Marinobacterium aestuarii: one gene and its partner. The protein of the gene in region 2 binds, or shares a complex with, the protein of the main gene of each other region. Links are inferred from orthologs where the notes say so. Each region holds a gene or a part of one and is shown on either strand. Other genes may lie near its edges. The genes, in order: A8C75_RS13220 and iscU.

What was found.
Region 1: the proteins of iscU (region 2) and A8C75_RS13220 are in contact, whole or in part, in a solved structure (PDB 5XT5), measured with the Bacillus subtilis proteins. The link is inferred for Marinobacterium aestuarii from one-to-one orthologs.

What each region holds. Positions count from the first base shown.
Region 1 is NZ_CP015839.1:3,010,953-3,025,870, forward strand. Bases 727-3,696 are described here. They hold A8C75_RS13220 (SufS family cysteine desulfurase), read left to right. Parts: upstream 727-1,341; coding sequence 1,342-3,051; downstream 3,052-3,696. Other genes in these bases: wrbA (NAD(P)H:quinone oxidoreductase), read left to right, coding at 727-938; A8C75_RS13215 (DUF2069 domain-containing protein), read left to right, coding at 935-1,327; A8C75_RS13225 (C40 family peptidase), read right to left, coding at 3,048-3,696. Outside these bases: arsC (arsenate reductase (glutaredoxin)), read left to right, coding at 1-313; more of wrbA, read left to right, coding at 315-726; more of A8C75_RS13225, read right to left, coding at 3,697-3,872; A8C75_RS13230 (LysR family transcriptional regulator), read left to right, coding at 4,104-5,030; A8C75_RS13235 (ABC transporter transmembrane domain-containing protein), read left to right, coding at 5,203-7,806; A8C75_RS13240 (hypothetical protein), read left to right, coding at 7,945-8,487; A8C75_RS13245 (hypothetical protein), read left to right, coding at 8,899-9,135; A8C75_RS13250 (TSUP family transporter), read right to left, coding at 9,348-10,112; A8C75_RS13255 (DNA topoisomerase III), read right to left, coding at 10,299-12,308; A8C75_RS13260 (Na+/H+ antiporter NhaC family protein), read left to right, coding at 12,592-13,911; A8C75_RS13265 (acyl carrier protein phosphodiesterase), read right to left, coding at 13,923-14,519; A8C75_RS13270 (hypothetical protein), read right to left, coding at 14,526-14,918. UniProt on the Bacillus subtilis protein: Type II cysteine desulfurase that acts as the initial step in the SUF-like Fe-S cluster assembly pathway.
Region 2 is NZ_CP015839.1:1,378,067-1,392,880, reverse strand. The notes cover bases 1-2,866. They hold iscU (Fe-S cluster assembly scaffold IscU), read right to left. Parts: upstream 1,693-2,866; coding sequence 1,309-1,692; downstream 1-1,308. Other genes in these bases: A8C75_RS06170 (IscS subfamily cysteine desulfurase), read right to left, coding at 1,724-2,866; iscA (iron-sulfur cluster assembly protein IscA), read right to left, coding at 927-1,238; hscB (Fe-S protein assembly co-chaperone HscB), read right to left, coding at 373-906; hscA (Fe-S protein assembly chaperone HscA), read right to left, coding at 1-357. In the rest of the region: more of A8C75_RS06170, read right to left, coding at 2,867-2,938; Fe-S cluster assembly transcriptional regulator IscR, read right to left, coding at 2,962-3,462; A8C75_RS06160 (RNA methyltransferase), read right to left, coding at 3,588-4,325; A8C75_RS06155 (inositol monophosphatase family protein), read left to right, coding at 4,459-5,271; A8C75_RS06150 (argininosuccinate synthase), read right to left, coding at 5,525-6,751; A8C75_RS06145 (flagellar protein MotY), read right to left, coding at 6,882-7,721; rnt (ribonuclease T), read left to right, coding at 7,962-8,618; A8C75_RS06135 (peroxiredoxin), read right to left, coding at 8,726-9,328; grxD (Grx4 family monothiol glutaredoxin), read right to left, coding at 9,426-9,764; A8C75_RS06125 (aspartate aminotransferase family protein), read left to right, coding at 10,090-11,283; argF (ornithine carbamoyltransferase), read left to right, coding at 11,329-12,234; A8C75_RS06115 (LysR family transcriptional regulator), read left to right, coding at 12,393-13,307; A8C75_RS06110 (carboxymuconolactone decarboxylase family protein), read right to left, coding at 13,328-13,717; A8C75_RS06105 (class II 3-deoxy-7-phosphoheptulonate synthase), read left to right, coding at 13,993-14,814. UniProt on the Bacillus subtilis protein: Part of the SUF-like system that mediates the biosynthesis of iron-sulfur (Fe-S) clusters. Acts as a sulfurtransferase and thus transfers sulfur from SufS to SufB.

The DNA of each region.
Region 1 (14,918 bases), 1.6 Mb from region 2 along the record:
CAAGTCCCGAGAAACCTGTCAGCTGCTGCGGGACAACGGCATCGAACCCCTGGTGCGCGAATACCTGAAAGATGTCCCCAGCGCCGACGAACTGCGCGACGTACTGAGCGCCCTGGGTATCAGCGCCCGCGAGCTGTTGCGCACCAAGGAAGCGGAATACAAGGAACTGGGGCTTGCTGATACGAGCCTCAGCGATGATCAGATTATTGCCGCCATGGTGCAATGCCCCAAGCTGATCGAGCGCCCCATCGCCATCCGCGATGGCAAGGCCCGCATCGGCCGCCCGCCCGAGTCCGTGCTGGAGATTCTCTGAGGTGACCCGTCCCGGCCAGGATAGCCCCTACGTACTGGTGCTCTATTACAGTCGCCACGGCGCCACCCGCACCATGGCGCAACAGATCGCCCGCGGCATCGAACAGTCCGGTATCGAGGCGCGCCTGCGCACGGTACCGGAGATTTCCAGCGTCTGTGAAGCCACGGCGGACGCCATCCCGGCCGAGGGCGACCTCTACTGCTGCGAGCAGGACCTGGCCGGCTGCGCGGGCCTGGCCCTTGGCAGCCCCACACGTTTTGGCAACATGGCCGCCGCGCTTAAGTACTTTATCGACAGCACCAGCGCGCTCTGGCTCTCCGGCGCCCTGATCGGCAAACCGGCGGCGGTTTTCAGTGCTTCATCCAGCCTGCACGGCGGCCAGGAAAGCACCCTGCTAAGCATGATGCTGCCCCTGCTGCACCACGGCATGCTGATCACCGGCCTGCCTTACAGCGAGCAGGAGCTGCTGACCACCCAGACCGGCGGCACGCCCTACGGCCCCACCCATGTGGCCGGCCCCAAGGCCGGACGCAGCGTCGATGCCACCGAACTCAAGCTATGCCAGGCCCAGGGCAGGCGCCTGGGTGAACTGGCGCTGAAACTCATACCCCGGAGCCCGCAATGAAAACCACCCTCGACAAAAACCTCGATGCCAAGGTACGCATCGCACGCCTGCTGACCCTTGGCAGCTACGGGGCACTGCTGGGCCTGCTCAGCGTCTGGTATCTGTGGCTGGCGCCGGCGCCCGGCGATCGCCCCTGGGTAGTGTGGCTGTGGCATCTGCTGCCGCTGCTGGGCTTTGCGCCCTCGGTCATACTGGGCAAGCCCCGCGCCCACGCCTGGCTCTGTTTCATGCTGTTGCTGTTCTTCATTGAAGCGGTACTGGCGGCCACCCACCCGGCCACCTTTGGCCTGGGCCTGAGCTATGCCATTCTGGTCAGCGTGCTCTTTGGCGCCGCCATGTATTACGCCCGCTGGAAGAGCCAGCTGTTGCGCAGCACCCAGCAACACTGATGCCGGACGCTCCGATGCCCGATATCGACCGCCTGCGCGCCGACTTCCCCATTCTGGGGGAGCAGGTACAGGGCCTGCCACTGATCTACTTCGATAACGCCGCCACCACCCAGAAACCCCGGGTGGTGATCGAGGCGCAATCCGAGTATTACCGCCACAGCAACGCCAATGTGCACCGCGCCTCCCACTGCCTCAGCAGCCGGGCCACCGAGGCTTTCGAGCGGGCGCGGGAAAACGTGGCGCGCTTTATTGGCGCCGCCAGCCCGCGGGAAATCATCTGGACCCGCGGCGCTACCGAGGCCATCAACCTGGTGGCGCACAGCTACGGTCGCTCGCAGCTGCACGCCGGTGACCTGATACTGGTGTCAACGCTGGAGCATCACGCCAACATAGTCCCCTGGCAGCTGCTGGCGCAGCAGATGGGGGCGCGCATTGAAGCCATCCCGCTGCTGGACGATGGCAGCCTGGATCAGGCCGCCTACCTGCTGCTGTTGCAGCAGGGGCCTCGTCTGGTGGCGCTGACCCATGCCTCAAACGCGTTGGGCACCCTGAACCCGGTGGCGCAGATGACCCGGGCGGCCCAGGCCGCCGGTGCCAGGGTACTGATTGATGGCGCCCAGTCGACCCCGCATCTGACCATTGATGTACAGGCACTGGGCTGTGACTTCTTTGTGTTTTCCGGCCATAAAGTGTTCGGACCCACCGGCATAGGCGCACTCTGGGCACGGGAATCCTTGCTGGACGCCATGCCGCCCTGGCAGGCCGGCGGCGAAATGATCGAACATGTGAGCTTCAAAGGCACCCGCTTTGCGGGACTGCCGTTCAAGTTTGAAGCCGGTACGCCCAATATCGCCGGCGTCATCGGTCTGGATGCTGCCATCGGCTATCTGCAGCAGTTCGATCGCAGTGCACTGGAAGCCCACGAAATGCAGCTGCTGACCCGGGCACTGGAGCTGTGCAGCGCGATTCCAGGCTTTAGCTCCGTCGGCACTGCCCCCCGGCGCGTCAGCCTGATGTCGTTTTGCATTGATGGAATGCACCAGCAGGATCTGGCTCTGCTGCTGGATCAGCAGGGTATCGCCGTGCGTGCCGGCCACCACTGCGCCATGCCCTTGATGCAGCGACTTGGCCTGCCCGGAACCCTGCGCGCCTCCTTCGCGTTTTACAATACTCTGGCGGAGGTCGAGCACTTTGCCGCCGTGCTCAAACAGATTGTGCTGGAGCACCAGGCCCCTGCCCCACGGGATAATGCGCCTCCCAAACCGGGGCCACAGAGCCAGCAGAGTCCCCAGCAGGAAGCGCCGGAATTAGCGGCAGCGGCGTTGCTGCAACGCCTCGACGCCAGCCGCGGCTGGCAGGCGCGCTATCGGGAGATCATGCTGCTGGGCAAGAACCTGCCCGCCCTGGATGTCGCACAGCGCAGTGACAGCAACCGTCTGCACGGCTGCGAGAGTCATGTCTGGCTGATTGTCGACTATCGCGGCGGCAAGCTATGGCTGCAGATGGACTCCGATGCCCGCGTTATTCGCGGCCTGATCGCCCTGCTGCTGGCGCTCTTCAACGGCAAGCGTCCACAGGAGATTCTGGACTTCGACCTGCAGGGGCTTTTCAAGCGACTCCAGCTCATGCAACACCTGAGCCCCTCCAGAGGCAATGGCCTGAAGGCCATTGTCGATGCGATCTATCAGCACGCCCGCACCAGGAACAGTGATGCGCGCGGCTAGTCGCTCTGGGTGCTGGGCGCCGTTATAACGCTGCCCTGCGCAGCGGCGGTTAGATCCGGCTCCGCGGTAGCGGGTTCCGGATCACCCAGACAGATAATATCCCTGTACGCATAGCCTGTTTCCAGCATCGGTTTGATAACCTTGAAATAGGGTGACACATCAAAGTCTCGCGGCGTAAACAGGCTCGGATGGCGCCGGAACAGGCGCACCGGAAAACCTGCATTATCGCTGTGCACTACCTCGGGCAGAATCGGATAGGCAATGGTCTGAAAGGCTTCGGCAATCAGCGATGAGCAGATCGCCCGGGTCGGGTCACCACTGCCAAGGTGCAGCATATGGCGGCGCCAGTGCGACGGAATCGGGGGCGTGGGAAACAGAAAGCGCGCCAGATCAAAAATATTCTTGTGGTCATACTGCTGCCCCAGGCGCGCCATCAGATAGTCGGTCATGACCTTCACTTCGGCCGCCTCCAAACCGACAGGACGGCAAATGCGGGTATGGTAGGACTCATAACGCTGCAATGAGAGCGCCCGCACGCCAGCCGAGACATCGGCCTCGATCAGAATGCGCGCCTGGGCACCCAGCTCGGGCCCATCCAGTGCATGGCCGATACAGAAAGCCGCGTGGGACCAAGTCGATTGCGTCAGGTACTTGATGGCCGTACTGATGCGACTGGTGCCTTCGATGAGCAGCACATCGCCGGGCTGCAGGCAGCGGTGCAGCTTGTCGGCGGAGCTCGTCGCCTTGGGCGCCAGCCCATCGCGAGGGTGGGACAGGTACACCGACAGCCGGTGACCCATGAACTCCAGCATTTGCCACATAACCGCGCCTCAGATCCGGTTGGACTTCACGGGGCCAACACCCCCACTCCGGCAGCACCTTCGACAGCCCTTCACCAAGGTACACGCCCGCCCATAATCACGGCGAAACCCTCTGCGGAATTCAACGGGCGTCACCCTGCCAATAAATCTGATAGTACATTCAACATAGACGCTTTGCCATTGTTGCAAATAGCGTGATAATACGGGATCAATCGTTGCCCGGACCTCCGTATGAATCTCGATAACCTGCGCTATTTTGTGCGCGTGGTTGAAGCCAACAGCTTCACCGCCGCCGCCGAACGTCTGGGCACGCAAAAATCCACCCTGAGCCGGCGCATCTCGCAGCTCGAGGATGAACTGGGTATTCGCCTGCTGCAGCGAACGACCCGCAAGCTGCACCTGACCCCGGATGGCGAGGAACTGTTCGAGCGTTGCCGGCCGCTGATTTGCCAGCTCGAAGATGCCCGCCACCGCTTGAGTGTCAATCAACCGGAGCCCCAGGGACGGCTGAGACTCACCATGCCGACGGAACTGGCACTGGCCATGCTCGATAACGTCATGGCGAGCTTTATGCAGCAGTATCCGAGAATCCAGATGGAGGTCGAGCTGACATCAAGGGTCATCGACATGGTGGAAGAAGGCATAGACGTCGCCATTCGGGTCGGCGTACTGGAAGACTCCAGCCTGATAGCGCAGCCGGTCGCCAAGGTGGCCCGCGGCCTCTATGCAGCACCTGAATATCTGCAGCAGCGCCCGCCATTGCAAAGCCCCCATGACCTGCAGCAGCATCGCTATCTTGGCCTGCTGATGCGCTCGGACCCGCTGCATTTCGACAACTGGGACCAGAGCCACAGCCTGCAGATGGAGACACCGCTGCGTACCAACAGCCTGAACTTTATGCGTTACATGGCAAGACGCGGTTTTGGTATAGCCCGGCTGCCCTGTTTCTTTGCCCAGCCCCTGGTGGAGAGCGGAGAACTTGAAGCGGTACTGCCGCAATACCCGATCCTCAGTATCGCGCTCCATGCCCTTTACCCGAGCCGCCAGCACCTCAATCCCAAAACTCGCCTGTTCCTTGATCACCTGCATGCCGAGCTGCGCCAGCACCCCTGGGCCAGCGATGCACTGATCCAGCTGCCCGGCGCCAACGTAACCTGAGTGGAAAAATGCTCAGGCCAGACACAAAAAACTTCCCCTGCGCCCGACTACACTATTAAGATAAGTTTGTTGCATAGCAGCAAAATTCACCTTTTACTGCTGCGTGCAGCCTGTTTTGGCCCTTGAGCGATGCGTCCTTCAAGGCCTGGCTGTCAGGATCGGAGACCGACCTATGGACAAGTCCATTGTCCGATTTATCTTGCGATACAGCACACCCCAGCAGATTCGCCTGCTCTTGATGACGTTCTGTTCCTTCCCGCTGCTGTACGTGTCGCTGGAACTGCCCAAGATCATCATCAACGATGCCATCGGTGATGCAGCCAGTCTCAAGCAGGTCCTTGGCACCACCCTTGAGCCGATGTATTACCTGCTGGCGCTCTGCGGTCTGCTGCTGACAATGATTCTGATCAACGGCATGGTCAAGATGTACATCAACACCTACAAGGGCATCGTCGGCGAGCGCCTGGTGCGGCGCCTGCGTTATCAACTGGTCGAGCTGATCCTGCGCTTTCAGCCCAGGCGTTTTCAGATAGTCAGCCAGGGTGAGCTGATTTCCACCATCACCGCCGAAACCGAACCCCTGGCGGGGTTCATCGGCGACAGTATCGCGCTGCCTGCATTCCAGGGCGGCACCATGCTCACCATACTGCTGTTCATGTTCATGCAGGATCCGATACTGGGCATCGCCTCCATTGCGCTGATTCCGCTGCAGATCCTGGTCATTCCAAGACTGCAGCGCAAAATCAATCTGCTGAAAAAGGAAAGGGTCAAAACGGTGCGCCACTTCTCCCAGCGCATCGGCGAGAGTGTCGATGGCATGATGGAAATCCGCCTGCACGGCACCCGCCCCTATCACCTGGCCGAATTTTCCAAGATCCTGGGGGAGCTGTTCCGCATACGACTCGATATCTACAAGAAAAAATTCTTCATGAAGTTTCTCAATAACCTCATTAACCAGCTGACACCGCTGATGTTTTATTCCATTGGCGGTGTACTGGCCATTCGCGGGGACCTGACTATAGGAGCACTGGTCGCAGCCGTCGCTGCGCACAAGGATCTGGCCGCACCCTGGAAGGAGCTGCTCGATTACTACCAGCAGTATCAGGATTCCATGATCAAGTACGAACAGATACTGGAGCAGTTCCAGTCCCAGGACCTGATGCCCATTGTCACCGCCAGCGACACCAGCCCGGCCCAGCTGAACAACGGCATTAGCCTCGACAAGCTCTCGGTAGGCAGCGAGATCGGCAGCCGCCTGGTGCGCAACATTAACCTCAAGCTGCCGCCTGGCAGTGGCGTGGCCATACGCTGCAAGGATCCGGCGCGTTTGCGCGCACTGGCGCGCACCCTCATTCGAATCAACCCGCCCCTGAGCGGCCACCTGCTGTTTGGCGATGACGACCTTAAGGATCTGCCATCGGACCTGCTCGCCCGGGAGCTGACCTATGTCGGCCCCGATGCCTTCCTGTTTTCCGGCAATATGCTGCAGAACATCAATTACAGCATGCGGCTCAAGCCGCCCAGCGAAACACCGGAACAGATCGACAGCCAGCGCCTGTGGGAAATTCGCGAAGCCGAAGCCTCCGGCAACAGCACCGACCGCTTCGACGGTATCTGGACCGATTTTGCCCTCGCCCACGCCGAGAACTGGGAAGACATGCGCCACTGGCTGTATGAGGGTCTGAAGGTCGTGGGGGCCGATGAACTCATCTATAACGTGGGCATGAACGAGAAGTACAACCCGGCTGAGCGCCCACAGGAACTGTCCGACGGACTGCTCAGGGTGCGCCTGCAACTGTTGCAACGCGTGCCGGAATCCGGCCTTGAACACCTTGTCGAGCGGTTCGACCCGCAGCGCTACAACTGTGGCCTCTCGGTGGCACAAAACCTGGGCTTTGGTATCCCTTGCCCGCCGGTCAGTACGCCGGCCTCCATGGCGGCACATCCACAGATGAGCGCGTTGCTCGAACAGTTCGACCTCACCGATCATGCCCTGAGCTGTGGCCGGCGCATGGCCGCACGCCTGAGTGAGCTGGCGCTTGATGCCGGCCCCCTGGACCCCTTGCCCGATAATTTCAGCGACTTCGACACACCGGAATTTCGTCGCCAGGTCAGCGAACTGGAGCGTCGGGATCCCGCGCGCAGCAACGAGGACCGAACCCTGTTGCTAGAGCTGTTTCTGCGGATAGTGCCGCTGCAGCACGGCGACGACCTGCTGGACAGCGCAGTTGCCGAGCAGTTGCTCGCGGCCCGACAGGTGGTTATGGCCCGCACCGATTGTCCGCTGTGCAGCAGCTTCGATCATTTCAGCGAGGATCAGATCAGTGCCGGCCTGAGCGTGCGGGAGAATGTTCTTTACGGCAAGGTGATCGGCACCGAGCCCGCCGAATTGCGCCAGCTGCAGCAGCTCATCGATACCGCCATGCGCGATGAAGATGCCGAATCCATGGTCATGGTGTTGGCGGGTTTCACCCAGGTCGGCATTCGAGGTGGCAGCCTGCCGTTGATTGCGCGCCAGCGCATCCAGCTGCTGCGTGCCATCGTCAAGCACCCCAGGGTGCTGGTCATGCATGAAGCACTCACCGCCATGAGCCTGGAAGAGCGGGCCACCGTGTTGCGGCGGATCCGGGCCCGCCTGCCAGAACTGACCCTCATCTATCTGGACCAGGAAATTCCGCCGGGCGAGCTGTTCGACGCCCAGTACGAAATTACCGCCGACGAGTTGCATAGCCTCGAAACCGATCCATTACCCAGCCTTGCCAGCAGTAATCTGTAATTTTGCTACAGAACGCTATACTAGCCTGATCGCAGCCGCCAAGGCCGCAACTGCAACGGGATACAGGGGCAAAGGCCGGCGGAAAGACCCTGTCCTTGCCCCAAATAACTAGAGTCGACAACCTGAATGGAACACCGCATGCGCCAACTGATCTCTCTGCTGACCCTGTCACTGCTGTTCCTGGCAAGCCCACTCTATGCCCAGGATCTGGAAATCGAGGCGTTTTACGGTCATTTCACTGGCATTGCGGATGCCCAGGTCGCCGGCGAAGCCGAGCGCCGGCAGCTGTCGGTGCGCATTGAACCCAAAGACGATAACTTCGAAGTGGCCTGGGGAACCCAGGTCAAGCGAGCTGATCTCACGCAGAAAGAACACTTCTACCGCATTCTGTTCCGCAAGACGCGCCGTGGTGCCATCTATGCGTCCGCCATGCGCATGAATGTCTTCGGCAAGCATATCCCCATGGACCCCCTGGCCGGAGACCCCTTTGTCTGGGCCCGTATTCATGACAAGACGCTCACCGTTTACGCCATGATGATTACCAATCAGGGCGCCTACGACATGCAGATCTACGACCGTACACTGCGTGACGACGGCGATATGGATCTGGCCTATACCCGTATCCTGGACGGTGCAATCAGCAAGGAGATCACGGCCAGCCTCAAACGCGAGCCGTTATAGCGGCTAGCCCTCGCCCTGCTCCGGTTGCCGTGACCATGAGCGTTAAGTAATGATGAGAAGCCTTCGTGCTTAATTCAGCGCCGGCATGGCTCTACGCTCACCCCCTGCATCAATCCGCCAGTTAGCCGCGAATCAGTTCACAGCCCATAAAACCGGGCTGTGCGGCCATCAGACACTTTTATCCAACTGCCCACTGCCCGGCGGCCACATGTTCTGACCATGACAGGAGCAGCGCGGCTTAATACATGAAAATATCTAACTTTATTGACCAGAAAGGATCATTTGCTGCACATGCGTAACGGCGTTAATCTGGCGCCACTGGTTAGCGCTAAAACGCTCGGATCAAAACCACAGGCCATCGCACAGAGTGACAGCCGGGGCGGTCCTGAAAACCCAGTGACGGAGATATCTATGAACACTTTGTACCCGCACTATAATGCGCACATGAACTCAGCACTGAGCTACCCTGGCGGTCGTCGCGAAAGCGAAATCGAGTATATTTTCCGTATTGCCCGCGAAGCCGAAGCTGAGAAAAAAGCCGAACTGCGCGCTGCACGCATGCTGAAAATCAAAGCCTCGCTGCTGAACCTGCTGAGCAAGTTCCACTTCAGCCGTACCCCCAGCCTGCACGCCCTGCTCGGACGCTGAGCATGCAGTGCCAACGCCCGCTTGCAGCTCACCCTGGCCACAGGCTGAGCTGCAAGCGGCACAGGCGTCAATGCCAGCCGCCTTTCCCCTCTGACGACTCTGCCCACGCCCTAAAGCCAAACGCCAAAACGCCCAAAACGCCCAAAACATTCACAGCATCCCTTGCTCCCCCCGCTTAAAGACATCCCTTCTACGGCCGGCATTGAGCTGCGCTACAGAACTTCTTTCCAGATATAGCTGACTGCCATCAACAGGCACATGCCAACCACGAGCGGGCGAATAATCCGGCTGCCATGGCGAATCATGGTGTGGCTGCCAATCAGCGCGCCCAGAATCTGCCCCGCGATCATCGCCACACCCAGACTCCAGACCACCTTGCCACCTGCGATAAAGACCACCAGTGAAGCCACATTGCTGGCGCAGTTCATCACCTTGGCCGCTCCGGTAGCGCCCAGCAGGTTACGCCCGCGAAACCAGATCTTGCTGAAGGCGAAAAAGGACCCTGTGCCTGGCCCCAGAAAGCCGTCGTAAAACCCCACCAGCGGCGCAAGCGTCATGCTGTACAGGCGCCGGCTCATGCGCGCCGGCGTTTCCTCCAGCCCTGCGGTGGGCACCAGCAGGAAATAGAGCGCGATCACCACCAGTACCAGCGGAATCAGAAACATCAGAATGCCGGGATTAATAAACTGCACCAGCAGGGTCCCGAGTACCGAGCCCAGCAGACTCCCGACCACCATGCCACGCACATCCTCGAACCTGACGATTCCCCGGCGCAACATGGTCAGTGCCGCCGTCAGGCTACCAAAGGAGCTTTGCAGCTTGTTGGTGGCCAATGCCGCCACCGGCGGCACCTGGGCCAGCAACAGGGCCGGCAGCGTCAGCAGGCCACCGCCGCCTGCAATGGTGTCGATAAACCCCGCCAGCAGCGCAACACCAAACAGCGCCGCCAGCAACTCCGGTGACAAAACCAGATCCATGTAGTATTTCTCTCGCAAAATCGCTCAGAAACCATCTCGAACGGATGGGCCAGGTCCCGCACCAGCAACCCTGCCTTTGCAATGGGCTTTGGCGCGGCGCGCTGAACTCTACGCCTGCCCCAGGCCCCACACAACTGTCTGGTGCCCGCTTGTAGCAAAAACAGGAGTGAACTCTGGCAGACAGGCTTAGCTAGTCTTGCTGGCTGATTTTGCGGGGCTGCGCCGCTTGGCCGGAGCCTTGCGGGCGGACGTTGCAGACGCGCTCTTGCGGGGCGCTTTACGAGCGGCACCGCTCGCCGTACTCGTCTTGCGTCGACCACGCCCGGGGGTGGCGCTGCGAACGCCCTGCAGCCCCTGGGGTAACGTATTGCTGGCCGTCTGAATGAGTTCACCCAGTGCAGTCACCAGCGCCCCCATGAAGTCGCCGTAACTACCCTCACGCTGGCAGATGGCCTCCAGGCGCGCCTCCCACTGCGCCGTCATGTCCGGCAGTGTGGTTTGCCGCGGCAGGCTGTCGATCAGGCCACAACCTGCGGCCGTGGCGTGAATCGCCTTGCCACGACGTTCCAGAAATCCGCGCCTGAACAGTAGCTCGATAATACCGGCGCGAGTCGCTTCTGTACCCAGACCGTCGGTATCCTTCAGAATCTGGCGGATTGAGCGGTCTTCCACGAAACGGGCGATACCGGTCATGGCGGCCAGCAGGGTCGCATCGGTAAAGTGTTTGGGTGGCTGGGTCATCTTTTCCACCAGCTCCCCACGCTCACATTGCAAGACCTGACCCACACTGAGCGCGGGCAGCAGTTGCGTCGCCTCATCACCGGCGGGCTCCTGACGCCCAAAGAACGGTTTCCAGCCCGGCACTATGACTTCTCGGGCCTGGGTGCGAAAGCGCCCGCCGGCGATATCGATTTCCACCCGGGTTTCAAAATACTCGAAGTCAGGCAGAAACTGCCCCACATACTGGCGCGCGATCAGTTCGTACAGCTGTTTCTCCCGCCCCTGCAACCCGCTTGCAGCCTGCTTCTTCTCGGTCGGTATGATGGCATGGTGCGCATCTACCTTGCTGTCATTCCAGGCCTGGCTCTTGCGCCGGCTGTCCGTGGCCGCCAGTGCATCTTTCAGCGCTTCACTATTGTGACCAATGGCACCCAGCACCTGAGGCGCGCGCGCCAGATGTTCCAGCGGCAGATGGCGGCTGTCAGAGCGGGGATAGGTAATCAGCTTGTGCTTTTCGTACAGGCTCTGGCAGATATCCAGGGTTTCCTTGGCACTGAAACCAAAGCGTTTGGCGGCATCAATCTGCAGGCTGGAAAGGCTATAGGGCAAGGGCGCCGCCTGGCGACGACGTTTCTGCTCGACCTCAAGCACGGTGCCGGGCTGCCCGCTGATGCGTTGAACCACATTTTCGGCCAACGGCCTGGACAGCACCCGCCCGTCTTCGTCCTGATAGGGTGCACAGGCCTCGCTGGGCTGCCACTTGGCATGGAAGGCTTCCTGCGCAGCCGTCAGCAGATGCGCGCGTACCTCATAAAACGGCTTGGGTACAAAGGCGGCAATCGCCTGATCCCGGCGCACCACCAGCCCCAGCAACGGTGTCTGTACCCGGCCGACCGACAGCACGCCGTCGTACCCCACCTTGCGCCCCTGAATGGTGTAGGCACGGGTCATATTGAGCCCGTAGAGCCAGTCTGCCCGGGAGCGGGCCAGAGCCGAGGTGGACAGCGGTACAAATTCCCGGTTGGGTCTCAGACGCTGCAGTGCCCGCCGCACGGCGTCAGGATTCAGGTCGCTGATCAGACAGCGCTGCACCGCCGCACGCTTGGCATCCTTGACGCCCAGGTACTCGATAACCTCATCCACCAGCAACTGGCCTTCGCGGTCCGGGTCACCGGCGTGTATCAGCTGATCCGCCTCCTTGACGAGCTTGCGCAGTACTGTCAGTTGCTTGCGGGTCTTGGGCTTGGGCGTCAACTGCCACTGCTGCGGCAGTATGGGCAAATGCTCGAGGCGCCACTGCTTGAACGCCGGATCATAGGCATCGGGCTCGGCCTGCTCCAGCAGATGGCCGATACACCAGCTGACGGTATCGCCATTACCGGCGCGAATATAACCGTCGCCTTTTTGATGCGGCCTGGGCAATACATCGGCAATGGCGCGGCCGAGGCTGGGTTTTTCTGCGATATAAAGAATCATGGCGTCGATAACTGTATAAATAGACAGTCATATTAGCCGCAAGCCCTGCCCGGCGCCAGTGTCATACAAGGGACTGTAGTTATATAAAAGCAATCAGTAAGAACTTATTAGAATATAACCAGACAATCTTTAGTCGCGCGCAGTGCTATCCGTATAATGCCGCGCTTGCCGTCAGAATCATCCGCGCAGTCGCACTGCAGTGAACCTGACCACTAAGGCGTTTTACCCCAGCGCCCTGTTATTTATCCGTCGCCTACCCGGCGGCACACCCTTGGAGACTGCGATGCAACCCAGAGCGATCGCCCTGCTACCCCTGCTGCTGTTCCTGACACTCTTTATTGGCAGCGGTCTGTACTACCAGGCACAGGACACCGACTTTGCCTTCTACCAGATTTCAGCACCGGTGGCGATCCTGCCCGCCATAGTGCTGGCCCTGCTGCTCGGGCGCGGTGCGCTCAATAGCCGCATCGAGACCTTTATCAAGGGCGTGGGCGACAGCACCATCATCACCATGTGCATTATTTACCTGCTGGCCGGTGCCTTTGCCAGCGTCGCCAAGGCCGTGGGCGGTGTGGATGCCACCGTGAATTTCGGTCTCAGCGTGGTGCCTGAATCCCTGGTGCTGCCGGGACTCTTTGTGATTACCGCCTTTGTCGCCACCTCCATGGGGACTTCCATGGGCACCATCGCCGCCATCGCACCTGTGGCCGTGGGTCTGTCCGAGGCCACCGACCTACCGCTGACGCTCACCGTGGGTACCGTGATTGGTGGCGCCATGTTTGGTGACAACCTGTCAATCATCTCCGACACCACCATCGCCGCCACCCGCTCCCAGGGCTGCGAGATGCGTGACAAGTTTCGCCTCAACTTCATGATTGCGGTTCCGGCGGCCCTCGTAACCCTGGTGGTACTTTACCTGCAGGGTAGCGGCGGCAGCATCAATGCCCCGCAAGACTATGACCTGATCAAGGTGCTGCCCTATGTGGCGGTGCTGGTACTGGCGGTCATGGGGCTGAACGTCATGCTGGTGCTGCTCAGCGGCATAGTGCTGGCGGGCCTGGTCGGCCTGATCCAAATTGCCGACTACAGCCTGGCCAGGCTCTCGGCCGACATCTACGCGGGTTATGGCAGCATGCAGGAGATCCTGATTCTGTCACTGCTGATTGGTGGCCTGGGTGCCCTGATGAAACACCAGGGCGGACTGGAATTCCTTGCTCGCCTGATCGATCGGCTGGCCCGGGGCAGTCAGCGTCGCAGCGGTGAAATCAGCATCGCCGCCAGCGTGGTACTGGCCAATCTCGCGACCGCCAACAATACCGTAGCGATCATTCTCAGCGGCTCACTGGCACGGGACATTGCCCAGCGCCACGGGGTGGACCCAAGGCGCAGCGCCAGCCTGATGGATATATTCTCCTGCGTGGTCCAGGGCCTGCTGCCCTACGGCGCCCAGGTCCTGCTGGCAGGCTCCATAGCTGCGCTGTCGCCGCTCGAGCTGATTGGCAGCATCTATTATTGCTGGCTGCTGGGCATCGCCGCGATTATCGCCATCATTGCCAGCCTGCCGCGTCTGCTGGCACAGACCTCGGCTCTGCCCCAGGCCTGAAAGCCGGGCCTTTAGCCCTCGACCTTTCCGGCTCGTTCAGGCTGCTGCACCCAGTGCAGCAGCTGCGGATAAAAACACAGAAACGCCGCTTCGAGCGCCCCATAGTGGCGCTCAACCTCTTCTGCTGCACCATAGAGCGCGGTACGCCGACTCAGGCGCCCGGCGATGGAATCCAGCGCCCGATCGATCACCTCCAGCCGCTGGTAACTCAGCAACCAGTCGTATTCCCGCATGCGCTCGAAACGCGCCCGTGCAAGGGCCGGCATCATGTGCGCTTCGGGTGCCATGGTTGCGTAAACGGCGCGGCTAAAGTCAGCCAGGGGGTCAGCGTGAAATGACGCCCAGTGGCGCGCCAGGAAGTGATCGAACGCCATATCCACGATAATGCCGGCAAATCGGCGCCGCGGCGTCTCGATCAGCGCCAGGGTACGCAGTACATCAGGGTGCTGGTCGGTAAAGGCATCGACGCTGCGGTGCAGCCGAATCCCCTCGGCGATCGCCTGGGGCCAGGCATCCAGCGCTGCCCCCTTGACTGCATCACCGAGATAATTGCCGGTCAGCGAGCTGCCCGCCAGGGTGGCGAGGTGAAAGTGGGCCAGATAGTTCATATCGCCTCAGCGACTCTGCCGACGCGCCAGCACACGAGCCGCCGCATGCAGGGTCACACCCGCGAAGAGCGCGATCACCGCCGGCAAGGTATAGGGCAGCTCAGGCCCGCTATTCACCGGCTCATCAAAGATGGCCAGCAACAGCAGCGCAGGCGCCAGCAACAGCAGCAGCGATCCGGTCCATTGCAGCCCACGAGCCAGGGGAAGATTCAGCACACTGAGGTAACAGCCCAGCTGCACATTGAGCAGGGCCGCACAGAGCAGATAGATATGATTGGCGCGATACAACATGCTGTACACCTGAAGCGTATCGCCACGGTCTGGCAACTCCAGGTAGAGATAAAGCCCGGTCAGCAGGAACGCCAGCAGGCCCAGCAAACCGACGGTCAGGTGCAGGCA
Region 2 (14,814 bases):
CGATAGATAGGGCATGCCCTCGTCCAGACGCTCAAACCGGTAGGGCAGCTCATCACCCAGTTTCTTGATATCAGCAACACCGCGCCCCATGAGGCGCTTAACGGACTGGATGGTATTGAAGGGATCGGTAACCGCCTGGGCATGGGCGTCATGACCCACTACGGGCCCACCTTCGGCAAGATAACGCACGACGGATGGCAGCGTATGCCGCCCCTGCTCATCCGGCAGAGTCACGGATTCGCCACTGCGAACCGTCGCGACCAGTGAATTTGTGGTACCCAGATCAATACCCACCGCGAGCTTGCGCTTGTGGGGATCTGGGCTCTGTCCGGGTTCAGCTATTTGCAACAAGGCCATTTGTTCAACTCAGAATCAGTACAAGTCGTCTTCGAGACGCTCTATTTCACGCCTCAGCTTATCCAGGAATTGCATCTTCCTGACGGCCGCAGCAGCGGCATGGAGCGAGGCTTCGGCGGGGATAGCAATCTGACTGCGAAACTCGGCCTGCAAGGGCGCCATCATCTGCTCGACCCCCTCCCCCAGCGCAGCCAGTTCCGACTCGGGATCTGCATGCTGCGGCGCATCTTCGAGCCGCTCGCGCAGCTCCATCTGCTGCATCAGGAACACGGGATCCATGGGTGCACTGCTCTCGTTATGGGTATCAATACCCTGCAACTTGAGCAGGTACTGAGCCCGTAACAAGGACGCACGCAAGGTGGCATAGCCTTCATTGAGATAGGCTGTGTACTGTGCAGACAGTCGGCGTTCCTGGTCGGAAAGGTGGGCGAAGCGATCGGGATGGAGTTTCTTTTGCAGTTCAAGATGACGCTGCGACAGCAGCCCAAGATCTATATCAAAGACCTCGGGCAGGCCGTAAAACTCAAAGAAGTTTTGCTTGATATCCATGCGACTCCGGACGAACTGGATCAGACGTTAAAGCTTTCGCCACAACCGCATTCGTTACGCACGTTCGGGTTATTGAACTGAAAACCTTCGTTCAACCCTTCGCGTACATAATCCAGCTCTGTACCGTCCAGATAAATCAGACTCTTTGGATCCACTACAACCTTGACACCACTGGCCTCGAACACTTCGTCCTGTGCCTCGACGTCATCGACAAATTCAAGCACGTATGCCATGCCTGAACACCCCGTCGTGCGGACGGCCAGACGAACGCCTTCACCGTGCCCACGTTTTTCAAGATAGCCGACCACATGTTTGACAGCGGCCGGTGTCATGGTAATAGCCATAGGTCAATACTTCCCCGCGCCGCATGTTTCGCGGCGCCACAGCTGAATAGATGAAGCCTTACTTGCCCTGCTTCTGCTTGTAATCGGCAACCGCAGCCTTGATGGCGTCTTCAGCCAGAACCGAGCAGTGAATTTTCACCGGCGGCAATGCCAGCTCATCAGCAATCTGGGTGTTTTTCAGTTCAGCCGCCTGATCCAGCGTCATACCCTTGACCCATTCGGTCACCAGGGAGCTGGACGCGATTGCAGAGCCGCAACCGTAGGTCTTGAACTTGGCATCTTCGATAACACCGGTATCGCTGACCTTGATCTGCAGGCGCATTACATCGCCACAGGCCGGAGCGCCGACCATGCCGGTACCCACACTGTGATCCGCAGCGTCCATTTTGCCGACATTACGTGGATTTTCGTAGTGATCTATAACTTTTTCGCTGTAAGCCATGACTATATCCTCTTATTCGTCCGCAGCTGCCTTAGTGGTGAACCCACTCGACCTTGCTCAAATCAACGCCATCTTTAAACATGTCCCACAGAGGAGACAACTCTCGCAGCTTGCCTACCGCTCCGCGGATGTCCTGGATCACATGATCGACATCGTCTTCGGTGGTAAAGCGCCCGATGGAGAAACGGATTGAGCTATGTGCCATTTCGTCGTTCAGACCCAAAGCACGCAGTACATAGGAAGGCTCCAGGCTCGCCGAGGTGCAGGCAGATCCCGAAGACACCGCCAGATCCTTCAGCGACATCAGCAGAGACTCACCTTCAACAAAAGCGAAGCTGATGTTCAGGTTGCCCGGTACACGCTGAGTCAGAGATCCGTTTACATAAACCTCTTCCATATCCTTGACGCCCGCCAGCAGGCGATCACGCAGGGTGATCAGACGCTCGTTTTCAGCCGCCATTTCCAGCTTGGCGATACGAAACGCCTCGCCCATGCCTACGATCTGATGCGTCGCCAGAGTACCGGAGCGCATGCCACGTTCGTGACCGCCACCGTGCATCTGAGCTTCAATGCGAACACGCGGCTTGCGGCTGACGTATAGAGCGCCGATACCTTTGGGGCCGTAGACCTTGTGCGCCGAGAAGGACATCAGGTCGACCTTCAGCTTGCTCATGTCGATATCGACCTTGCCCGCACTCTGAGCGGCATCTACATGAAAGATGATGCCTTTGGCTCGAGTGATTTCACCAATAGCGGCGATATCCGTCAGGGTACCGACTTCATTATTCACATGCATCAGGGACACCAGAATGGTGTCTTCACGGATGGCGTCCGCAACGACCGAAGGCTCAATAATGCCTTCCTTGTTGGGGTCCAGATAGGTGACCTCGAAACCTTCGCGCTCCAGCTGACGGGCCGTATCCAGTACCGCCTTGTGCTCGATGCGCGAGGTGATGATGTGCTTGCCTTTCTTCTGATAGAAATGCACCGCGCCCTTAATAGCCAGATTGTCGGACTCGGTCGCACCGGAGGTCCAGACGATCTCGCGCGGATCGGCATTGATCAGATCAGCCACCTGGCGACGGGCATTTTCAACCGCTTCTTCGGCCTTCCAGCCAAACAGATGAGAGCGGGATGCAGGGTTACCAAAGTTACCCTCCATCGTCAGACACTCAATCATCTTTTCCGCAACCCGCGGGTCAACCGGGGTGGTGGCGGAATAATCCAGATAAATCGGCAACTTCATTCTCTATCTCCGGTACAAATCGGTTACACCGCCGCCTTGCGATCGGCAGGCGTTTTTTCACCCGTACTCATAATCAGCTGATCTACATAACGACGATCCTGCCGTTTGGCAACCTGCTGTACATCTTTGCGCTGAACCAGGTCCAGCAAAGTGATACTGCTCAGGAATGCATGAATCTGTTCGCTCAGGTCGCACCACAGATGGTGCGTCAGACAGGTTTGGCCCGACTGACAGTCACCGCTGCCGTGGCAACCCGTAGCATCAACCGACTCATTCACCGCGTCGATCACTTCGGCCACATTGATGTGTACCTGATCACGACTCAGCTGATAACCACCGCCGGGCCCTCGCACACTGCGCACCAGCTCGTTGCGTCTCAGCTTGGCAAACAGCTGCTCAAGGTAGGACAGCGAGATACCCTGACGCTCGGAAATATCGGCCAGACTGATCGGGCCTTTCCCTGCGTGCAACGCCAAATCAAGCATCGCTGTAACTGCATAACGGCCTTTGGTGGTCAATCGCATAAGCTTCCTCTCGACACCGGGCGACTCGTGCAAGCATTATGCAATAGCCTACAAAAACGGTCAACTATTTAACCTACTAAAACAGTCGGCTAATACGAACCCGACGCCAACAGCAGCACCACGTTTCAGCCACCGCCGACTTTCTTGTTCACCGCCGTCAGAATGCCACGCAGCACATTGACCTCGACCTTGTCCGGCACCGCACGCAACAAAAGGCGACGCAGCCGGGGCATCAACTGACGGGGATTGTCCGGATTCAGGAACTCGATATCAACCAGAGTGCTCTCCAGATGCTGAAACATCCGCTCAATCTCGCCACTGTCGGCCAGATCGATATCCCAGGGCGTACCCCAGCGCGGCTTCTCGACTGCGGCACCCGACAGCGCCATCATGCGCAACTCATAGGCGATAACCTGCACCGCAGCCGCCAGATTAAGCGAACTGAAACCCTCAACCGATGGGATATGTACATGCTGATGACAGCAATGCAGCTCTTCGTTGGTCAAACCCCGATCTTCGCGCCCGAAAACGATGGCAACACGCAGCTGCGGCTGCACTTCGGACACAATCGCCGCCATTTCCCGCGGGTCTATTACCGGCCAGGGTATGTGACGGCCACGGGCACTGGCTCCGATCACCAGATGACAGTCCGCCACAGCATCGGTGAGCTCAGGCACGATGCGGGCATTATCCAGCAGGTCGGTTGCGCCGGACGCACGCACCACCGCCGCCTCACTGGGAAAGTCATTGGGGGCAACCAGACAGAGGTCAGACAACCCCATATTCTTCATCGCCCTCGCCACGCCGCCAACGTTGCCCGGATGGGAGGTATTGACCAGCACAATGCGGATATTCTCGAGCATTTTTCGCGCCTGATAGGTTCAAGGGGGCGATATTTTAACAGAACAGGCCGTTTTAGGTGAATTAGTGTTCTTCCAGCGCCACAGTTTTTGTATAATGCCGGGTTTTGGCTCGCTACATATTAGGTCCCTACTGATGCAACCGATGGTAAACATTGCCCTGCGCGCTGCGCGTCTTGCAGGAGAGCAAATCGCACGTGCTGTAGAGCGCCTTGATTTGATCAAATCCGAGCAGCAAGGCGTCGCTGAATTCCTGAACGAGACCTGTGTACAGGCCGAGCGGACCATGGTGCACACGATCCAGAAGGCTTACCCGAGCCACACTATCGTCGGTGAATATTCAGGGGAACACGCTCCGCTACAGGAAGGCCCGACCTTCACCTGGAACATCAACCCGATCGACAGCATCACCAACTTCGCCAATGGCCTCCCTGTTTTCGCCATCAGCATGTCTGGTCACAGCACTAGCAAAATCGAGCATGCCATAGTCCTGAACCCGATGGCCGGCGAGGAATTCACCTGCAGCCGCGGCTACGGCGCCCACTTCAACGGCAAGCGCCTGCGCGTCAGTAACCGCAAAACCATCCAGGGCTCACTGATCGGCACCGGCTTTATCGGCCGCACCAGCGACAAGCTCTACCTGAACGAATTTCAGGAAATGTTCCGCAACATCATCCTGGCAGACGGCAAGACCTTCAACGGCGGCTCTCCAGCCCTGAACCTGGCCTACACCGCTGCAGGACGCCTGGACGGATTCTTCCAGATCGGCCTGCAGCAGAATGAAATCGAAGCAGGCATGCTGCTACTGCAGGAAGCCGGCGGCCTGGTCGGCGACTTCACCGGCGGCACCGGCTATCGCACCAGCGGCAACCTGGTGGCCGGCAACCCGAAAATGTTCAAGGCCCTGCTGCAAAGCATTCGCCCTACCCTGAACGAATCACTGAAGTAAGGGCGCCCGCCAACACTTAAAGCTCGCAGCTGCAAAAAATGCCAGCCGGTAACATTCACCGGCTGGCATTTTTTTTGCCCACACCCCCACCTCTGCCACAACATCAATACAGAGCCCACCCAGCCAGGACGCATAAAAAATCCGGAACCCACCAAGTGAGTTCCGGATTCTGTCAAAACTCCAGGCGAGCGACAGGCCTCAGATAACGCACACCTGGACCCGGCCGCGGGCTTTTTGAAGCATCAGACGCCGATCAGTCTTCCAGCAGATTGCGACCCTTGCTTGCCGCAATGCGCATACGCAACGCATTCAGCTTGATAAAGCCCTCTGCATCCTTCTGATCATAGGACCCGGCATCGTCCTCGAAGGTCGCAATGCTTTCATCAAACAGGCTATCGACAGAGCGACGACCCACAACTTCGACATTGCCCTTGTACAATTTCAGGCGCACATCACCGTTCACGTGACGCTGGCTGTAATCGATCAACTGCTGCATCATCTTGCGCTCTTCAGACCACCAGAAACCGTTATAGATGGTCTCTGCATAACGCGGCATCAGTTCGTCTTTCAGGTGCGCAGCTTCACGGTCCAGCGTAATGGACTCAATGGCACGGTGAGCACGCAGCATGATGGTGCCACCCGGCGTCTCGTAACAGCCACGGGACTTCATGCCAACAAAGCGGTTCTCGACGATATCCAGACGACCAATGCCGTTTGCACCACCGATCCGGTTCAGCGTTTCCAGCACAGTCGCTGGAGACATAGCCTCGCCATCGATGGCAACGATATCGCCCTTGGCGTAGGTCAGCTCAATGTAGGTCGCCTCATTCGGCGCCTGCTCAGGCGACACCGACCAGCGCCACATATCATCTTCCGCTTCCGCCCAGGGATCTTCCAGCACACCACCTTCATAGGAGATATGCAGCAGATTGGCGTCCATGGAGTACGGAGACTTTTTCTTCTTGCCTGCGAAATCGACCGGAATATTGCGCTCTTCACAATATTTCATCAGGGTTTCGCGGGACGTCAGATCCCACTCACGCCAGGGCGCGATCACCTTGACGCCCGGCTTGAGCGCATAGGCACCCAGCTCAAAACGCACCTGATCATTACCCTTGCCGGTCGCGCCATGGGAAATGGCATCGGCGCCGGTTGAGTTGGCTATTTCAATCAGTCGCTTGGCAATCAGCGGGCGTGCGATGGAGGTACCCAGCAGGTACTCACCCTCGTACACGGTATTGGCACGAAACATCGGGAATACGAAGTCACGCACGAACTCTTCACGCAGGTCTTCGATGTAAATTTCCTTTACACCCAGAGCCTCTGCCTTGGCACGCGCAGGCTCAACCTCTTCCCCCTGCCCCAGATCGGCAGTAAAGGTGACCACTTCGCAATTATAGGTATCCTGCAACCAGCGGACGATAACAGACGTATCAAGTCCGCCGGAGTAGGCCAGCACAACCTTTTTAATATCCGACATCTATTGGCTCCACATGAAATCACCCGACAGCCGGCAGCGAGCACAAGGACCCACAACGACAGCAACCGGGCAAAGAATCTGTTGGCGAAAAAACGCAGTATTATATCAGCAAAGCACGGGACTCAGAAGGCTATTCACGCTCAAGACGGATAGTGACGCGGCGGTTGCGATCCCGATTCGCCGCCGAATTATTGGGCACCACCGGATAACGCTCGCCATGAAAGCGCATGGTGATCATGGATTCATCCATGCCCTTGGCCTTCAGGTACTCGGTCACAGCCTCGGCCCGCTTCTTCGACAGGTCCCGATTCAGCAGACGCCGCCCCAGATTATCGGAATGACCATCCACATAGACCGACTGCACGCTGTCATCATGCTTGACGTAGAGCGCGATCAGGTCGAGTCGCGCCCGGGCCGAATCAGACAGCACATAAGTTGCCGGCGGAAACAGCACCGCCGTGCGCGCCACCTGACGATAGTTCACCGGCAGCAAGCCTTCGACGCAGCCACTGTAGTCCTGATAGGCCGAACCAAAATTCGCCGCCGACACCCCGACCCGCAGCGCCTCCGCGGTCCCCTGCCAGTCGGTACGGGTAAATGTGGGCACCAGCCCCTTGTACAGAAACGCCAGCATCTGACGGGCGTAGTTCGAGGCGACATCAATATCACCACTGGCGGCATCCACCTTGAGCGTCGCAATCATCTGCGGCGCCGCGCCCGGCCGCCAGGGCGGCGCCTCAGCCACCAGCAACGCCTGCGCCGAGGCATTCACCTGCTCAACCGCACGCAGGCTGAAACGCACATCCTCCCCCGCCTCGCGCTCAAACAGCGCCCGCCCGTAAGCCGGCACAGCCTGACTCAGACGGCAACTGAACTTGGAGGACTCCAGCTCCCAGCGCGAATCGTCAATCGCAGCCCGATAGGTGACCGCCAGGGCAGTCTCGGCACCCAGCCAGACGAGCAATAGCAACGAAAGTCTGCACAGCAAATTTATCACCCCAACCAGGAACCAGAACACACTCAAGTGTATCGACCCGAACCCCATTTCCTTTAACACCCAGCCCGACAAAAGGCCTGCGGCGATACAAACATATACCCTTAACTGCCTCGACTCTACGGGAATATGCGTTCAGCAATGGAGGCTGCGCGCCTGGGTTGCTAGAATAGCGCCTTACTCACCGACTGCACGCGCGGCAATTAAGGACTCCTCTTGAGCAACAGCACCATTCCGCAACTGATGGCAGACCGTTTTCGCGGCTTTCTGCCCGTCGTTATTGACGTTGAAACGGCGGGCTTCAACTCCCGCACCGACGCCCTTCTGGAAGTCGCAGCCGTCACTCTGACGATGGACGAAAACGGCTATCTGATGATCGATCAAAGCTTCGACGAGGCGGTTGATCCGTTTGAGGGTGCCAACCTGGAGCAATCCGCACTGGACTTCACCGGCATCGACCCCTTCGACCCTGAACGCAACGCCATTTCCGAAACCCTGGCGCTGGAAAATATTTTCAAGCCCATCCGCAAGTCGATCAAGGCACACAACTGCAAGCGCGCGATTCTGGTTGGCCATAACGCCGCCTTTGACCACAGCTTTATTCAGGCTGCGGCGAGCCGCACCGACGCCAAACGCAACCCCTTCCACCCCTTTTCCACCTTCGACACCGCCACCCTGGCAGGGCTTGCCTATGGACAGACCGTCCTGGCACGGGCCTGCGACGTGGCGGGCATCGATTTCGATGGCAAGAAAGCCCACTCCGCGCTCTACGATACCGTCAAGACCGCCGAATTGTTCTGCGCCATCATCAACCGCTGGAAGGATCTGGGCGGCTGGGACATGGTACTGGAAAGCCGTCAGTACGACGACTAGACCATCAACAGCAACCCGCGCCCAAACGCAAAAAACCCGTCACGAAGACGGGTTTTTCATATCTGCAGAGGCCAACTCCAGGGAGTCGACCCGCACAGCAGGCAGGCTTACAGCTTGCCGGATTCTTCAGCCAGGTAAGCGGCAACGCCTTCCGGAGAAGCGTTCATACCCTTGTCACCCTTGTTCCAGCCAGCCGGGCAAACTTCGCCATGCTCTTCGTGGAACTGCAGCGCGTCAACCAGACGAATCAGCTCGTCGATGTTGCGACCCAGCGGCAGGTCATTGACGATCTGTGCACGTACGTTACCTTCCTGATCGATCAGGAAAGCGCCGCGGAATGCAACACCGTCAGCGTGCTCAACGTCGTACGCCTGGCAGACTTCGTGCTTGATGTCAGCCACCAGAGTGTACTTAACAGGACCGATACCACCCTGATTAACAGGGGTGTTGCGCCATGCGTTGTGCGAGAACTGGGAATCGATGGAAACACCGATAACCTCAACGTTACGCTCTTTGAATGCCGCAACACGGTGATCCAGTGCGATCAGCTCAGACGGGCAAACGAAAGTGAAATCCAGCGGGTAAAAGAAAACCAGGCCGTATTTACCCTTGATGGCTTCTTTCAGGTTGTAGGAATCAACGATTTCGCCAGTGCCCAGAACAGCCGCTGCGGTAAAGTCCGGTGCTTGCTTGCCAACTAGTACGCCCATTACTTCTCTTCTCCGTTAGTCGTCGTATTTCAACGCTTAAAAACTTCGGCGTGACCACTGTGCGCGATCACGCCGAAAGAATAAATGCTGTATTAACTCAGGCTTCTTCTTCAGGAGCCTGGTTCGCTGCGGCCTGCTTGATCAGCGTTTCCAGCTCACCATTGGCAGCCATCTCGCAGACGATATCGCAACCGCCCACCAGCTCACCATTGACCCACAACTGTGGGAAGGTCGGCCAGTTCGCATACTTGGGCAGCTCGGCACGAATTTCAGGGTTTTCCAGGATGTTCACGAACGCGAAGCGCTCGCCACAATTCATCACAGCTTCGACTGTACGGGATGAAAAACCACATTGCGGGAAACGCGGCGTGCCCTTCATATAAAGCAGGATGGTATTTTTCTCGACCTGCTCTTTGATAGTATCGATCACACTCATTGATACACCTTTAAAACTACAGTGAAACTCTAGTCCGCCGTGCGCGAACGCCTTGTATCAGCCTACCATATATCCGAGCAAAAGAGTCAGGCAAAAAACACCCGCACGCCGACTTCTACCCACCTGACACAGGCCAGTATATTGCGCCAAAGGCGCGGTATTTCAACCCCGGCCGTGAGCGTTTTTTACGCATTAGCCCTCGTCCGCCACTGCCGCGAACGTCTGCCCGCACGACATCCATTGCCAAAATGAATGCCAGTCAATAGAATGCCTTTCTTTTGTTTGGCAGCCAGGGCTGCCTTTTTGCGTTGTAGGGAGCACGAACATGGCAGCTACGCCTATCATGAATACATATAACAGGCTCTCGGTTGCCTTCGACCATGGCGCAGGCGCCTGGCTGTATGACACAGACGGCAACAAGTACCTGGATGCACTGTCCGGCATCGCCGTGTGCGGCCTGGGTCACAGCCACCCGGCCGTCACCCACGCCATCAGCGAACAGGCCTCCCGCCTGATTCACACCTCGAATCTGTACACCATTCCGCTGCAGGAGCGCCTGGCCGAACGCCTGTGCGCCATCGCCGGCATGGACAGCGTGTTCTTTGGCAACTCAGGTGCAGAGGCAAACGAAGCCGCCATCAAGCTGGCACGTCGCTTCGGCCACCAGAAAGGCATCGACAACCCGGCCATTATTGTCATGGAAAACTCCTTTCACGGCCGCACCCTTGCCACCCTGAGCGCCACCGGCAACCGGGCTGTGCAGGTGGGTTTCGAACCCCTGGTCAGCGGTTTCGTACGTGCACCCTACGATGATGTCGACGCCATTCGTACCATCGCCGCCAACAACCCCAATGTGGTTGCCATCCTGGTGGAACCGGTACAGGGCGAAGCCGGCATTCGCATTCCCGCCGACAACTACCTCAACCAGCTGCGCGACATCTGCGATGAGCACGAATGGCTGCTGATGCTGGACGAAGTCCAGACCGGCAACGGCCGTACTGGCAAATATTTTGCGTATCAGCACAACGCCATCCTGCCGGACGTGGTAACAACAGCCAAAGGTCTGGGCAATGGCGTGCCAATTGGTGCTTGTCTGGCTGCTGGCAAAGCTGCCACTATCCTGTCTCCGGGCACCCACGGCTCGACCTACGGCGGCAACCCACTGGCCTGCGCTGCGGCCTTGGCTGTGGTTGATACCATTCAGAGCGAAAACCTCTGCCAGCGCGCCGAGCAACTGGGCCAGCGCATCTGCGACGGTTTTCGCGCCCAGCTGGGCGATTCGGACTACATTCGGGAAATCCGCAACAAGGGCCTGATGATCGGCATTGAGCTGACAGAAGCAGGCACCGAACTTGCGGTGCTGGCCAAGGTCAAGGGCATCCTGCTGAATGTAACCGGCGGTGGCCGCGTTGTACGACTGCTGCCCCCCCTGATTTTGAGCGATAGCGAAGCAGACCTGCTGGTTAACACGCTGTCAAAACTGATCCAGATATATGCGGCTGACGAGCGGGAAATTTAACCTCGACCGCCGCTCTCAGAGGACCTGCTTAAGCAGATACTACCTATGAGCACGAGACATTTTTTAACACTTAAAGACCTGTCCTCCGAAGAGCTGAAACAGCTCATCGTACGGGCCGGCGAACTGAAGAAAATGCGCAATGACGGCGTCGTCTACGAGCCGCTGCAGAACCACGTCATGGCCATGATTTTCGAAAAGGCCTCGACGCGTACACGCGTATCTTTCGAAGCCGGCATGGCACAACTGGGTGGCCACGCCATGTTCCTGTCCTCGCGGGATACGCAGCTTGGCCGTGGCGAGCCGGTCGAAGACAGTGCCCGGGTTATCTCCAGCATGGTCGACGTGGTCATGATCCGCACCTTCAGCCATGAAACCGTGGAAACCTTCGCCCAGTACTCCAGGGTGCCGGTCATCAACGCTCTTACGGATGACTATCACCCGTGCCAGCTGCTGGCTGACATGCAGGCGTACCACGAGCATCGCGGCTCGATTCAAGGCAAGACTGCGGTCTGGATCGGCGATGGCAACAACATGTGCAACTCCTATATCAATGCCGCGGCCCTGCTGGATTTCCGCCTGCACATTTGCTGTCCGGAAGGCTTTGAACCCATGCAGTCACTGCTGCAAGAGCATGGTGACCGCATTCAGCTGTTCCGCGACCCCCAGGAAGCGGTGCGCGGCAGCGACCTGATCGCCACTGACGTTTGGGCATCCATGGGTCAGGAAGACGAGCAGCGCATGCGCGAGCGCAAATTTGTCGGTTTCCAGGTGAGCCCCGCACTGATGGACCTGGCCAACCCCGACGCCGTCTTCCTGCACTGCCTGCCGGCCCACCGGGGCGAGGAAATCAGCGAAGACATGCTGGATGATCCCCGCTCCATTGTTTTCGACGAAGCAGAAAACCGCCTGCACGCCCAAAAGGCGCTGCTGGAATTCCTGCTGGTCAAGTAGGTTTCAAGCGCATCAGTGGGCCGCTGTACACTGTGCCCGCCGATGCGCAATTTCGCGTCCGATACCCTCTATTTGGCTCAGGTTCGCTACCGCGACCCGACGGGCCGTCGCGTTTACCGCTATAATTTCGTTTATTTCATTCAGGATGGGTACCAGGCATGGTGGAACTAAGGCATCTCAAGACTCTGGCGGCCCTGCGCGACGCCGGCAGCCTGGTCGAAGCCGCTGAGCGGGTCCACCTGACCCAATCCGCCCTTTCCCACCAGATCAAGGATCTTGAAGAGCGACTGAGCTGTTCACTGTTCATCCGCAAGACCAAGCCCATCTGCTTTACCTCGTCGGGCCAGCGCCTGCTGGCCCTGGCCGATGATGTGCTGCCCATGATTCGCAATGCCGAACGGGATATTGCCCGCCTGGCAGGTGGCGAGGCCGGGCGACTGAACATCTGCATCGAATGTCACAGCTGTTTTGAATGGCTCATGCCCACCATCGATCACTTTCGCCAGCACTGGCCGGAAGTCGAAATGGACCTGTCGAGCGGCTTCAGTTTTCAGCCGCTGCCGGCCCTGGCCCGCGGCGACCTCGACCTGGTCATCACCTCCGACCCCGAAACCCGCAACGGCATCATCTATATTCCGCTGTTCAGCTACGAATCAGTGCTGGCCATCGCCAAGCAGCATCGCCTGGTGGCACGGCGCTACATACATGCCGAAGACCTGAGCCAGGAAACCCTGATCACCTACCCGGTGGATCACGGCAAGCTGGACATCTTCAACCACTTCCTGGATCCGGCCGGCATTGATCCGGCTGAAATTCGCACCGCCGAACTGACCGTGATGATCCTGCAGCTGGTCGCCAGCGGTCGCGGTGTATCGGCATTGCCCAACTGGGCGATACACGAATACCTGGAGCGCGACTACATCGCCGCCCGTCCGCTGGGCGACAAGGGCGTCTGGTGCACCCTCTACGCCGCCATCCGCGAAGACCAGAAATCATCCGAGTTCATGGTGGACTTCCTCAATACCGCCAAGGAAGTCTCGTTCCGCAACCTCAGCGGCATCAAGACCGCCTGAGGCTGAGGCTGCCCCGTGGGCTAGTTGCCGCCGCTCGACTCCCAATCTTCTATCGCCTCGCGGGCCGCACGAAAGGCCTCCTGTGCCGCCGGCGCACCGCAATAGATCAGGGATTGCAGCAGCACTTCCTGTATTTGCGCCACAGTGCAGCCATTGCGCAACGCGCCCCGCACATGCCCCTTCAGCTCAGTGGGCGCCTTTAGCGCCGCCAGCATCGCAATGGTCACCAGGCTGCGGGTCTGGCGCGGCAAACCCTCGCGCTGCCAGGTCGAGCCCCAGGCATGCTCGTTGAGCCAGTCCTGCATCGGCCGGGTAAAATCACTGGCACCCTCCAGCGCCCGGCTGACAAACTCTTCACCCATGACTTCGGTGCGAACCCGCAAGCCATTTTCCCAATCATCCCTAGACACAGCGCTCTCCCCTGACTGTTGTTAACACTCGATAGCAAAGGCCTGAAGATAGGCCTAGCAAGAAACCAACTCAAGCCTGACAGGTACTCTGCCCCGTTAAACTGTCACCCACGTGCGACGGCTACAAGCACAAAAGAAACGCGGAGAAGGCCCCTGAGAATGCCGCACCAGCAGCGCCAGTACAGGCCCCAGAGCCACGGCGGGCCTTGTTTCTTGTCGATGATCCCGTACACTGTTGCCTTCCTCTAAATTGACATCAGACAGAATCCAATACCATGCAAGACTGGAGCCCCAGCAGCTGGCGCGAAAAGCCCATCGTGCAGCAACCGACCTACACAGATCCTCGTGCCGTTAGTGCCGTGGAAGCCGAACTGAACGCGCTGCCGCCGCTGGTTTTTGCCGGTGAAATCCGCTCACTGCACGCACAGCTGGCCAATGTTGCCGAAGGCCGTGCCTTTTTGCTGCAGGGCGGCGACTGTGCCGAGAGCTTTTCCGAGTTCAACGCCAACAAGATTCGGGATACTTTCCAGCTGCTGCTGCAAATGGCGGTGGTACTGACCTTTGCCGGCAGCTGTCCGGTGGTCAAGATCGGTCGCATGGCCGGCCAGTTTGCCAAGCCCCGCTCCACCGATATGGAAACGCGCGGCGGCATCGAACTGCCAAGCTATCGCGGCGATATCATCAATGATATCGAGTTCACCGCCGAAGCCCGCATTCCGGATCCACAACGCCTGCTGCGCGCCTATCACCAGTCGTCCTCCACCCTGAACCTGCTGCGCGCCTTCGCCCAGGGCGGCTTTGCCGACCTGCACCAGGTACATCGCTGGAATCTGGGCTTCGTGGAAAAAAGCCCGCTGGGTGAAAAATACCAGCACCTCGCCGATCAGATCGACCAGACCCTGGCCTTTATGGAAGCCTGCGGCGTCCACGCCCAGAACACTCCCCAGATCAAGGAAACCTCGCTCTACACCTCCCACGAGGCCTTGCTGCTGGGGTACGAACAGGCACTCACCCGGCGCGACAGCCAAACCAACGACTGGTACGACTGTTCAGCTCACATGCTGTGGATCGGCGATCGCACCCGCCAGCCGGATCAT